One region of the Sphingobacterium sp. HJSM2_6 genome, then DNA from elsewhere that is predicted to be linked to it. Evidence: riboswitches for the same ligand, from Rfam matches in the RefSeq annotation. Region 1 holds a riboswitch; the other holds the start of a gene.
What was found. A riboswitch is a leader RNA that binds a small molecule or an ion and turns the genes downstream of it on or off. The one in region 1 is predicted to bind S-adenosylmethionine.
Positions count from the first base shown of each region.

Region 2: linked by a shared signal. The riboswitch ahead of ACFRAE_RS07400 (methylenetetrahydrofolate reductase) and the one ahead of metE (5-methyltetrahydropteroyltriglutamate--homocysteine S-methyltransferase) in region 1 are both predicted to bind S-adenosylmethionine.

Region 1 covers NZ_JBMOXB010000002.1:34,804-40,137, forward strand. The annotation lists gene carB (carbamoyl-phosphate synthase large subunit) at 1-599, shown strand, start outside; gene ACFRAE_RS02690 (formylglycine-generating enzyme family protein) at 676-1,761, opposite strand; SAM riboswitch class I at 1,973-2,071, shown strand; gene metE (5-methyltetrahydropteroyltriglutamate--homocysteine S-methyltransferase) at 2,142-4,451, shown strand; gene ACFRAE_RS02700 (APC family permease) at 4,515-5,334, opposite strand, start outside.
Region 2 covers NZ_JBMOXB010000006.1:124,503-129,836, forward strand. The annotation lists gene ACFRAE_RS07390 (SusC/RagA family TonB-linked outer membrane protein) at 1-1,157, opposite strand, end outside; gene rimM (ribosome maturation factor RimM) at 1,493-2,020, shown strand; SAM riboswitch class I at 2,088-2,185, shown strand; gene ACFRAE_RS07400 (methylenetetrahydrofolate reductase) at 2,233-3,189, shown strand; gene ACFRAE_RS07405 (YwbE family protein) at 3,314-3,520, shown strand; gene ACFRAE_RS07410 (DUF2723 domain-containing protein) at 3,686-5,334, shown strand, end outside.

The DNA.
Region 1 (5,334 bases):
ATCTTCCAGGCAACCATATCCTAATCGATCATTTCTTAGATCGTGCTGAAGAGGCAGAATCCGATTCTATTTCTGATGGGGATGATGTTCATATCATCGGAATGATGGAACACATTGAACCTGCTGGTATTCACTCGGGTGATTCATCGGCCGTATTACCTCCATTTAGTTTAACACAAGCGGTTCAAGATAAAATGGAAGAGTATTCCATCAAATTGGCAAAAGCATTAAACGTAAGAGGTTTGTTGAATATTCAGTTTGCGATTAAAAATGATAACGTATTCGTGATTGAAGCAAATCCAAGAGCTTCACGTACGGTTCCATTCATAGCTAAAGCATACGATGTTCCTTATATTAATATCGCCACCAAGGTAATGTTAGGAGAGAATAAATTGTCAGATTTTACTATTGAACGTAAACTTCAAGGTTATGCCATTAAAGAGCCTGTATTCTCCTTCTCGAAATTCCCAGAGGTAGATAAACAATTAGGCCCTGAAATGAAATCTACTGGAGAAGCTATTCGCTTCATAAAAGATTTACAAGATCCTCATTTTAGAGAATTATACAGTACAAAATCAATGTTCTTAAATGCGCAATAAGCATAGAACAAACTCCTAAAAAAAGCGCTGTTTCCTACGAAACAGCGCTTTTTTTAGGAGTTAATAAACCTAATTATTAAATATCCATAACGCATCGAAAGCCCACATTGTTGGTTGGGGAGTTGATTTCTCCTTTTCCACGACTTCCAGCTTTATAGCGTTCGCAATATTGATCGTTGCATAGAAAAGATCCTCCACGTTGTACTTTTTTTACGGTATTTGGCTCTTGAGGATCGTAAGAATCGGAAGGACCTTTTGGATTAGATTTTGAGCTTTGTTGGTAATAATCGGGTCTGTAAAAGTCAGAGCACCATTCCCAAACATTGCCTTCCATGTCGTAAAGACCATAATCATTCGGTGGAAATGATTTTACAGGCGCACTGGTTTCAAAACCATCTTCCTTGCTGTTGTGGCTAGGGAATTCACCTTGGTAAATATTAGCTAACCATTTGCCATTTTCTAATTTTTCAGCACCCCAATAATAAGTTTCATTACTGTGTTTACCCGCTTTGGCTGCATATTCCCATTCAGCTTCTGTGGGCAACCTTTTGCCAGCCCATTTAGCATAGGCTTCCGCATCTTGATAGGCGAGTTGCGTAACAGGATGATTTTCTTTCCCTTTTATGGAGCTTTTGGGGCCTTCTGGGTGCTTCCAATTAGCATCTGGCACATAAGACCACCATTGCAGGTGATTTTCCATTCCCTGAACGTGTTCAGGCGCTTTAAACACCGCAGATCCCGGAACTAATAATTGAGGATCTACACCAGGGAAATCACTGGGGTCTAAAGGTCGTTCAGCAACTGTTTTGTACCCAGTCTCTTCCACAAATTTTGCAAATTGTGCGTTGGTGACTTCATGTACATCAATTAAAAATGGAGAAAGTTCAACTTCATGTAAGGGTTGTGCATCTTGAAAAGTGGCGCTTCCCATCGTAAACTTTCCACCTGGCATGCGAACCATTTCGGCAGCATCTTTTCCTTTACGTACGATGGAATCCGTTGGGCTATTTTGTGCAGCTGTAAATCGTGAGGGTATACTTGTAGTACTGCATAAAGCAACCGAATCATCCGGAAATTTAGCAGACGTTTCTGTAGATTTAGAATTTGTTTGACAGGCTTGAATAAGACTTGCAAACAGTAGAAGATTGACTATTCTTTTCATTTGTTGACTATTATAGGAAAAAATAAATGAAAAATGAAAACTTAGCAACGAATATGATCTGAAGAAGATGAATGGGTTTGTTTTTAAAATAGACAGTGAATAATTTTCATCATCCGTAATTCTGCGTCCCATTATTGTGAATTTAAGCTGTCTTTCCGATTACTGTAAAAGAGTTTCTTGGAAATAAGAATTTTAATTCATACCTTAGCACCGCTTATAGAGAAAGGCAGAGGGACTAGACCCAATGAAGCCTTAGCAACCTGTCACTTGACAAGGTGCTACATTCTACCTGAAAAGGGAAAGATAAGCTGGCTTCACTAATCTATGATAGCCTTCTCTTAGCAAATGATTTTAGTAAATTAATTTAAGGACAATACTTTATGTTATTAACAAACAATTTAGGTTACCCACGCGTGGGCGCTTTCCGCGAATTGAAAAAAGCTAATGAGGCTTATTGGGCGAAAAAAATCAGCGCGGAAGAATTATTGCAAGCAGGACTTAAAATCCGTGAAAGCAACTGGAACACTCAAAAAGATAATGGTATCGATTTGATTCCTTCCAATGATTTCTCATTTTATGACCAAGTTTTAGATTTATCTTTAACTGTAGGAGCTATCCCAGCACGTTATAATTCATTATTGAATAAAATAGATCGTCAATATAACCTAGATTTATATTTTGCGATGGCACGTGGTTTCCAAGAAGGTGGAGTAGATGTTACTGCCATGGAAATGACAAAATGGTTCGACACAAACTATCACTACATTGTGCCTGAGTTTGTAAAAAACCAAGAATTTAAATTGACTTCAGAAAAATTCTTAAATGAATATAATGAAGCAAAACAATTAGGAATTGAAACTAAACCAGTTTTACTTGGTCCTATTTCTTACTTATTGTTAGGTAAAGAAAAAGAAACAGGTTTCAACCGTATCGATTTGATCGATAATTTATTACCAGTTTATGAAGAGATTTTAGGAAAACTTGCAGATGCAGGTGCTCAATATGTACAAATTGATGAGCCATTCCTAGCTTTAGATATTGATGATGCTACTCGTGCACTATATGCTCGTGTTTTCGAGAAATTCGCTACAGCAGCAAAAGGTATCAAATTAATCGTTGCAACTTACTTCGAGGCTCTACGTGATAATGAAGAGACTGCATTAAATTTACCAGTTTATGCACTTCATGTCGATTTAGTACGTGGAGAAAACCAACTCGACAGCATATTAGCCAAAGTTCCTGCTTCTTTGACATTATCTTTAGGTGTTGTTGAAGGCCGTAACATTTGGAAAAATGATTATGAAAAATCATTAACAAAAATTAAACAAGCAGTAGATGCCTTAGGTAAAGACCGTGTATGGATTGCACCTTCTTCTTCTTTATTGCATGTTCCTTTTGATTTGGACAATGAAAACAATGAAGAATCATTACCTGCTGAAGTTAAGAATTGGTTAGCTTTCGCTAAACAAAAATTAGCAGAGGTAAAAGATTTAGCGGTATTGGCAGATGCTGAGGTTGATGCAGAGACACAAAAACGTTTCGAAGCCAATAAAATTGCTGCAGAAAGTCGTCGTACATCTCCATTGATTCATAAGCCTGATGTTAAAAATCGTGTGAACAATATTACAGATGAGGATGCAAAACGTACTTCCGTATTTGACGAACGTAAAGCTGCTCAATTAGCTAAATTTGGTTTACCAGCATTCGCTACGACCACTATTGGTTCATTCCCACAAACAAAAGATGTCCGTAAATGGAGAGCAGATTTGAAAAAAGGAGCGATCAGCCAAGAGCAATACGATAAAGAAATCGCTGAAGAAACTGAAAGAACTATTCGTTTACAAGAAGAATTGGATATCGATGTATTAGTACACGGAGAATTCGAACGTAATGACATGGTTGAATATTTCGGTGAACAATTAGCTGGATACGCATTCACTCAAAACGGATGGGTACAATCTTACGGTTCACGTTGTGTTAAACCTCCAGTTATTTATGGTGATGTTTACCGTCCTGCAGATATGACTGTTCGTTGGTCTTCTTATGCACAATCTTTAACTAACCGTCCAGTAAAAGGAATGTTAACAGGTCCTGTTACGATTCTTCAATGGTCATTTGTACGTAACGATCAACCACGTTCTACGACAACTTATCAAATTGCTTTAGCAATTTTAGATGAGGTACAAGCCTTAGAGAAAGCAGGAATTAAAATTATTCAAATCGATGAGCCAGCTATCCGTGAAGGACTCCCTTTACGTAAAGCAGATCAACAAGCTTATTTAGATTGGGCTGTTCGTTCATTCCGTGTTTCCTCTTCGAATGTAGATGATGATACTCAAATTCATACACATATGTGTTATTCTGAATTTAACGACATCATTCAAGATATCGCAGCAATGGATGCCGATGTAATTACGATTGAGACATCTCGTTCTCAAATGGAATTATTAGACGCTTTTGCAGACTTTAAATATCCTAATGATATTGGTCCAGGTGTTTATGATATTCACTCTCCACGTGTACCTAGTACCGAAGAAATGGTGAATTTATTACGCAAGGCTAAAGCAGTAGTTCCTGCAGAGCAATTGTGGGTAAATCCTGACTGTGGATTGAAAACTCGTGCTTGGCCAGAAACCAAAGCCGCTTTAGAATCTATGGTGGAAGCAGCTAAAATATTAAGAGCTGAATAATCGAGAATTAGTAGTATAAAATAAATCAAAAACGCCTGAATCAAAAGTTCAGGCGTTTTTTTGTTATATGCTTTTCGCTCTTCGTTGTGTTAGATAATAGATAGGCAAACCAATTAAGATTAGAATAAATCCTGGCCAAGTGTATTGCGGTTTATAAATGATTAGGAGTACACAAAAACTTAAACCAATCACTAGGTAAAGGATAGCTGGCAGTGGAAATAAAAATGTCTTATAAGGTCTTTCCAATTCAGGTTTTTTCCAGCGTTGATAGATAACCCCAAATACGGTAATCATATAAAAAATAACGATGACAAAAGAAACCATGTCTAATAGGTTTCCATATTGACCACTTAGGCATAATACAGATGCCCAGGCGCCTTGAATCCATAATGATTTTTCAGGCACATCATATTTATTATTAGGAATCGCCTGTTTGAGGAATAAACCATCTTTTGCCATAGACTGAAATACCCTTGCACCAGAGAGCACAATACCATTTACACATCCAAATGTAGAGACCATAACTAAAATAGCCATAATGATTGTTCCTGTGTGTCCTAATAGCTTTTCTGCAGCAGCTACAGCTACTCGATCATTGGCAGCGAAAGCTATTTCATCCCGACTGAGGGACGCCAGGTAAACGTAATTGCACAAGAGATACAAGACCATGACCAAGCTAGTTCCCAAAACCATGGAGATGACTACATTTTTTTTCGGATTTTTTATCTCTCCAGAAATAAAAGTCACATTCTCCCAAGCCACACTACTAAAAATGGAACCCACCATCGCAGCCGCTATGCCGCCCATTAATGTGGCGCCAGAGATATCCTTCCAGCTCACTTGATCAAAATTTTGGGTAGAAGTCCAACCCATACTTAAGTTC
Region 2 (5,334 bases), on a different contig from region 1:
CTAGCTCCAACTAAACTAGGTTTTACTGCTAACCAAGAGAAAGGTTTGAAAACCGTATTCAACCGCACATTGTAACGGTCAAAGTCGTATCCTTTTACAGCTCCTAATTCATTATAATATCCAAGTGATAAATAAGATTGCACTTTCTCTGTTCCTCCATTGAGGGAAACATTATGGTTTTGTGTAAAACCATTTCGGGTAGCTAAATTCCACCAATCAAAATTGCTGTTTTTAAGATCTTCTTTCCAACGTGGGAATTTAATGACATCGGCATTGCTAAATGAGGCATAATAATCATAGAGTTCGGAGCCATTCATCATCTGAAGATTTCCGTTGGTCAATTGGTTAAAACCTACCTTGGTCGAATAGGATAAGCTAAGGTCTTTTGAAGATGCGGTTTTTGTCGTTACGACGATAACCCCATTAGCTCCTTGAGAACCATAAACGGAGGTAGAAGCAGCATCTTTTAGAATGGCGATGTTTTCGATATCATCCGGATTTAAATCGCCGGGATTATTTCCGAAAATTACCCCGTTAATCACCCATAGAGGACTTGTGGATCCACTTAATGTCGCCTGTCCACGAATAACAACGCCACCGCGTGCACCAGGACGTCCCGTTCCAGGAGCAACATATACTCCAGGGGCTTTACCGTTCAACATGTTTTCTACTGATGGATTGGTTACATCTCTTAATTTGGAACCCGATACCGTAGATAGGGATCCTGTTAGACTTTCTTTCTTTTGGGTTGATCCGTATCCAACAACAATGATCTCATCAATATTATCACTGGTTTCTGTTAGGCTGATGGTTAAAGTCGCAGCAGTAATGCTGACTTCTTTTTTCTCATGGCCTATAGCTGTGATAATTAATGTTTGTCCTACACTAGCATCGATGGAAAATTCACCTTTATTATTTGAGGATGTTGCTTTTGCTGGATTTTCTTTGACTGCAATAGTCGCTCCTTCTATAGGACCAGCACTATTGCTTACCTTTCCTTGGATGCTTTGCTGGAAATTAGACTCCTTGATGGGACTTGGCCAAGTGTTTGGCGTTGCCCTTGCTTCAAGTTGACTGAAGGATGCTAGTATAAATGCTGCTGAAAAGGGGCATAGTGTACTAGCTAAAAAAAAATTGAGTAATCTTTTTTTATACATATTTAATTCAATTAAAGTTTTAAGGTTCTGGGGAACCATAATTAGGGTTTGTTTAATACAATGATAAAGTAATTGTTAATTAATAATTTTAGTGAAGCCATATCAAACGATTGCTTAAATTGTGCAAACGATTGATATTGTAACGAACAATTGAATTATTAAATTAATATTTATTTAATTAGGTCAATTAGTTGTTTTTATTTAATTCAAGTGTGATTATTCTTAGGATAGCTTAAGTTCTTTTGTTGGGTTTGGAACATTTATCTAAACGCTATAGTGATGTACGATGAACCTTTTCCACTTATATTGCGTATTTTTGTCGTTTAAGATACATCATGACAATAGATCAAAGTTTTTATATAGGTTATATTAGTAAATCGAGAGGATTGAAGGGGGAATTACAACTATTCTTCGAGTTCGAAGAATATGCAGCTTTAGATTTGGATATTATCTTTATAGAAATTGATAATAAATTAGTGCCTTTTTTTGTGGATCAGATAAAACTCCACAACAATAGTACAGCTTATGTTTCTTTTGAAGATGTCGATCATATTGATAAAGCACAACCTTTGGTGCGTAAAAAGATGTATTTACCCCTTGAAAAAATGCCGGAGCGTGATCCCAATGATTTTAGGTATACTGATTTAGTCGGATATTTGGTAATTGATGAGGTGGAAGGTGAATTGGGAGAAATTACAGAAGTTCAGGAAATGCCCCAACAATTTATTGCGACGATCGCTATGGAGGAAAAAGAAGTCTTATTTCCACTCAATGAAGATCTAATCGTAGGCATTGATCAGGAGGAAGAGGTGATCGTCGTTAAACTACCAGAGGGTTTGATTGCTATGTATTTAGAGCAATAATCCAATTCTTATCATCTTTTTTAGTATTATATTTTGTCATTCCTCTAGGATTGACGATATTAGCCATCGCTTATAGAGAAAGGTAGAGGGAATAGACCCGCTGAAGCCTTAGCAACCTGATTCATTCAAGGTGCTACATTCTACCCCGAAAGGGAAAGATAAGCTGCAAACCAGACCCACACTGCGTTTTCTCTAAGCCTTAATATATTTTTATGAAAATTATAGATCATATTAAAAACGCAAAAGGTAAAACCTTATATTCTTTCGAATTACTTCCTCCAGCTAAAGGACAAGGTATACAGAGTATTTTTAAAACTATGGATGAATTGATGGAGTTTAAACCACCATTCATTGATGTTACTTACCACAGGGAGGATTATCTATATAAGCAACATTCCAGTGGCTTATTGGAACGAGTTTCTTATAGAAAACGACCAGGAACCGTTGCTATCTGTGCAGCTATCATGAGTAAATATAAAGTGGATGCAGTTCCGCATCTTATTTGCGGTGGTTTTACGAAGGAGGAAACGGAAAATGCTTTAATCGATTTGAATTTTTTAGGAATCGATAATGTGTTGGTACTGCGAGGTGATGCTCGAAAAGGAGATGCTGATTTTATTCCAACCCCAGGTGGACATGCCTATGCCACAGAATTGCTAGAGCAGGTGGTGGATATGAATAGAGGCCGATACCTGCATGAGGATATTACTATTGCCGAGAAAACAAATTTTTGTATCGGTGTAGCGGGTTATCCTGAAAAACATTTTGAAGCCCCCAATTTTAATACAGATTTTAAATGGTTGAAAAAGAAAGTAGAGATGGGTGCCGAATTTATTGTAACCCAAATGTTTTTCAACGTTGAAAAGTATAAAGAGTTTGTCATTAAGTGTCGGGAAAATGATATTCATGTGCCTATTATTCCAGGGTTAAAACCATTGACTAGTAAAAATCAATTGATTACTTTACCTCGAATATTTCACTTAGATATCCCAGAAGACTTGAGTGATGCCGTAGCAGATTGTAAGACAAATGCTGATGTAAGACAGGTAGGAGAGGAATGGTTGGTGCAACAATGTAAAGAATTAATTGAATTTGGAGCACCAGTAATGCATTTCTATACCATGAGTAATCCAGGTCCTACTAAAAAGATTGTGGAGAAACTTGTATAAGTTCCCTACGATTAGCTCAAATAATAAGAGAGTCAAGCAAAAACAGCTTGACTCTCTTGTTATTTAATAGTTTTATTTCGCTGTCGATGATATTAAACCTATTTTTGTTGAAAATAAAATACATATGCCAAATCCAAATAATAGAGCTGATATAAAGGTGGGAATGTTAGTCAATATCATCCTAAAAAAAGATCAACGTACTGGCGAATTGACGGAAGGTATTGTGAAAAATATTTTGACCTCTGCAAATTTTCATACCCGAGGGATAAAGGTGAAACTTACGGATGGGCAGGTGGGCCGCGTGGCAGAAATAATTGAAGATGATTTTTAAATCATACCCCTAATACCACAAGAAGCATTGCCACAATACCTGATCCACTAATCCTTAATTTGAAGCGATTTTCCCAAGCTATAAAACCTTCTTTTGTTAAATACTGTTAATCCCACAATGGAGTAAAGAAACTTCTTTACATTTATTGTAACTAACAGCTAAGCTATGATGAAGTATAATCAATGGAATAACCTACTTGGATGGATGTGTGGATTGATTTCCACGATCGTTTATATCCTTTGTACCGATAAAACGACCAGTTGGTGGGATACGGGAGAGTTTATTGCCTCGGCCTATAAATTAGAAATTGTACACCAACCCGGTGCGCCATTATTTCTTTTAATTCAGAATTTATTTTCCAATTTAGCTTTCGGTGATACTTCAAAAATAGCCTACATGATGAATGTGGGATCTGCTATTTGCAGCGGCTTAACTATTGTATTTTTATTTTGGACCATTACGGCTTTAGCTCGAAAAATACTTAGCAAAACGAATCCCCATGATGATTTAAATATTTTTAAAATTTTAGGTGCAGGCATGGTAGGTGCATTGGCCTATAGTTTTTCAGATACCTTCTGGTATTCTGCTGTAGAATCGGAGGTATATGCGATGTCTTCCTTGTGTACGGCTGTCGTTTTTTGGTTGGCGATGAAGTGGGAGCGAAGGGCAGATGAAGCAGATTCAAATCGTTGGATAATCGTTATTGCTTTTGTGATGGGTTTATCCATCGGTGTACACTTGCTGAATTTACTCAGTATTCCTGCTTTAACATTGCTGGTATATTTTAGAAAATCCAATCGTATCTCTTGGCAAGGAATCCTGAAATCCTTTATTGGGGGATTGACTTTGTTAGCATTTATTCTTTGGGGAGTAATTCAATATTCTGTAAAGTTAGCAGCACAGTTTGATTTATTCTTTGTGAATGGGTTGAGCCTACCTTTTGGGACTGGAATAATGACCTTTATTGTGCTCTTAGTAAGTTTAATGCTTTATGGTTTATGGATCGCAAAGAAGAAAAATAAACCCACACTTCAATTGCTTTTGCTCTGTTTTGCATTTATCTATTTTGGTTTTGGTTCCTATGCCTTATTGGTTGTTCGAGCACAGACCAACATCTCTTTAAATAATAATATTCCAGACAATGTTTTTTCTTTCTTAGGGTATTTAAGTCGTGAGCAATATCAAAGTGAACCTTTACTAAAAGGGCCTAAATTTACTTCGCAGATTGTAGGCATTAATTCAAAAACAGACTATCGGAAAGAAAAAGATGGTTATGCCCCAATACACAGTACTTCTGGGTATCAGTATGATAAGGAAGTCCTATTCCCACGGGTTTATAGTGAAAAACACAGTGAGTTTTATAAACAATACCTGGGTTTAAAAGATGGGGAGGAACCTAGCTTTATGCATAATATGCGCTTCTTTTTCGAATACCAAATAAACCATATGTACACGCGTTATTTTCTTTGGAATTTTGTAGGTAGGCAGAATGATCAGCCTGCACAACAAGGATATACCGCTGGGAATTGGATATCTGGAATTTCTTTTCTAGATGAAATGAGATTACCGGGGCAAGGTAATATAAGTGATTTTTTTAAAAGCAATCCTAGTAGAAATACCTATTTCTTTATGCCTTTGATTTTAGGTGTTATAGGTTTTCTGTGGCAATGGAAGAAAAGCAAAAGAGACACAGCAATTGTTGGACTGTTGTTTTTCTTTACAGGAATAGCTATCGTATTGTATCTTAATCAAACGCCATTGCAACCTCGAGAGCGTGATTATGCGTATGCGGGTTCTTTTTATGTTTTTGCTAT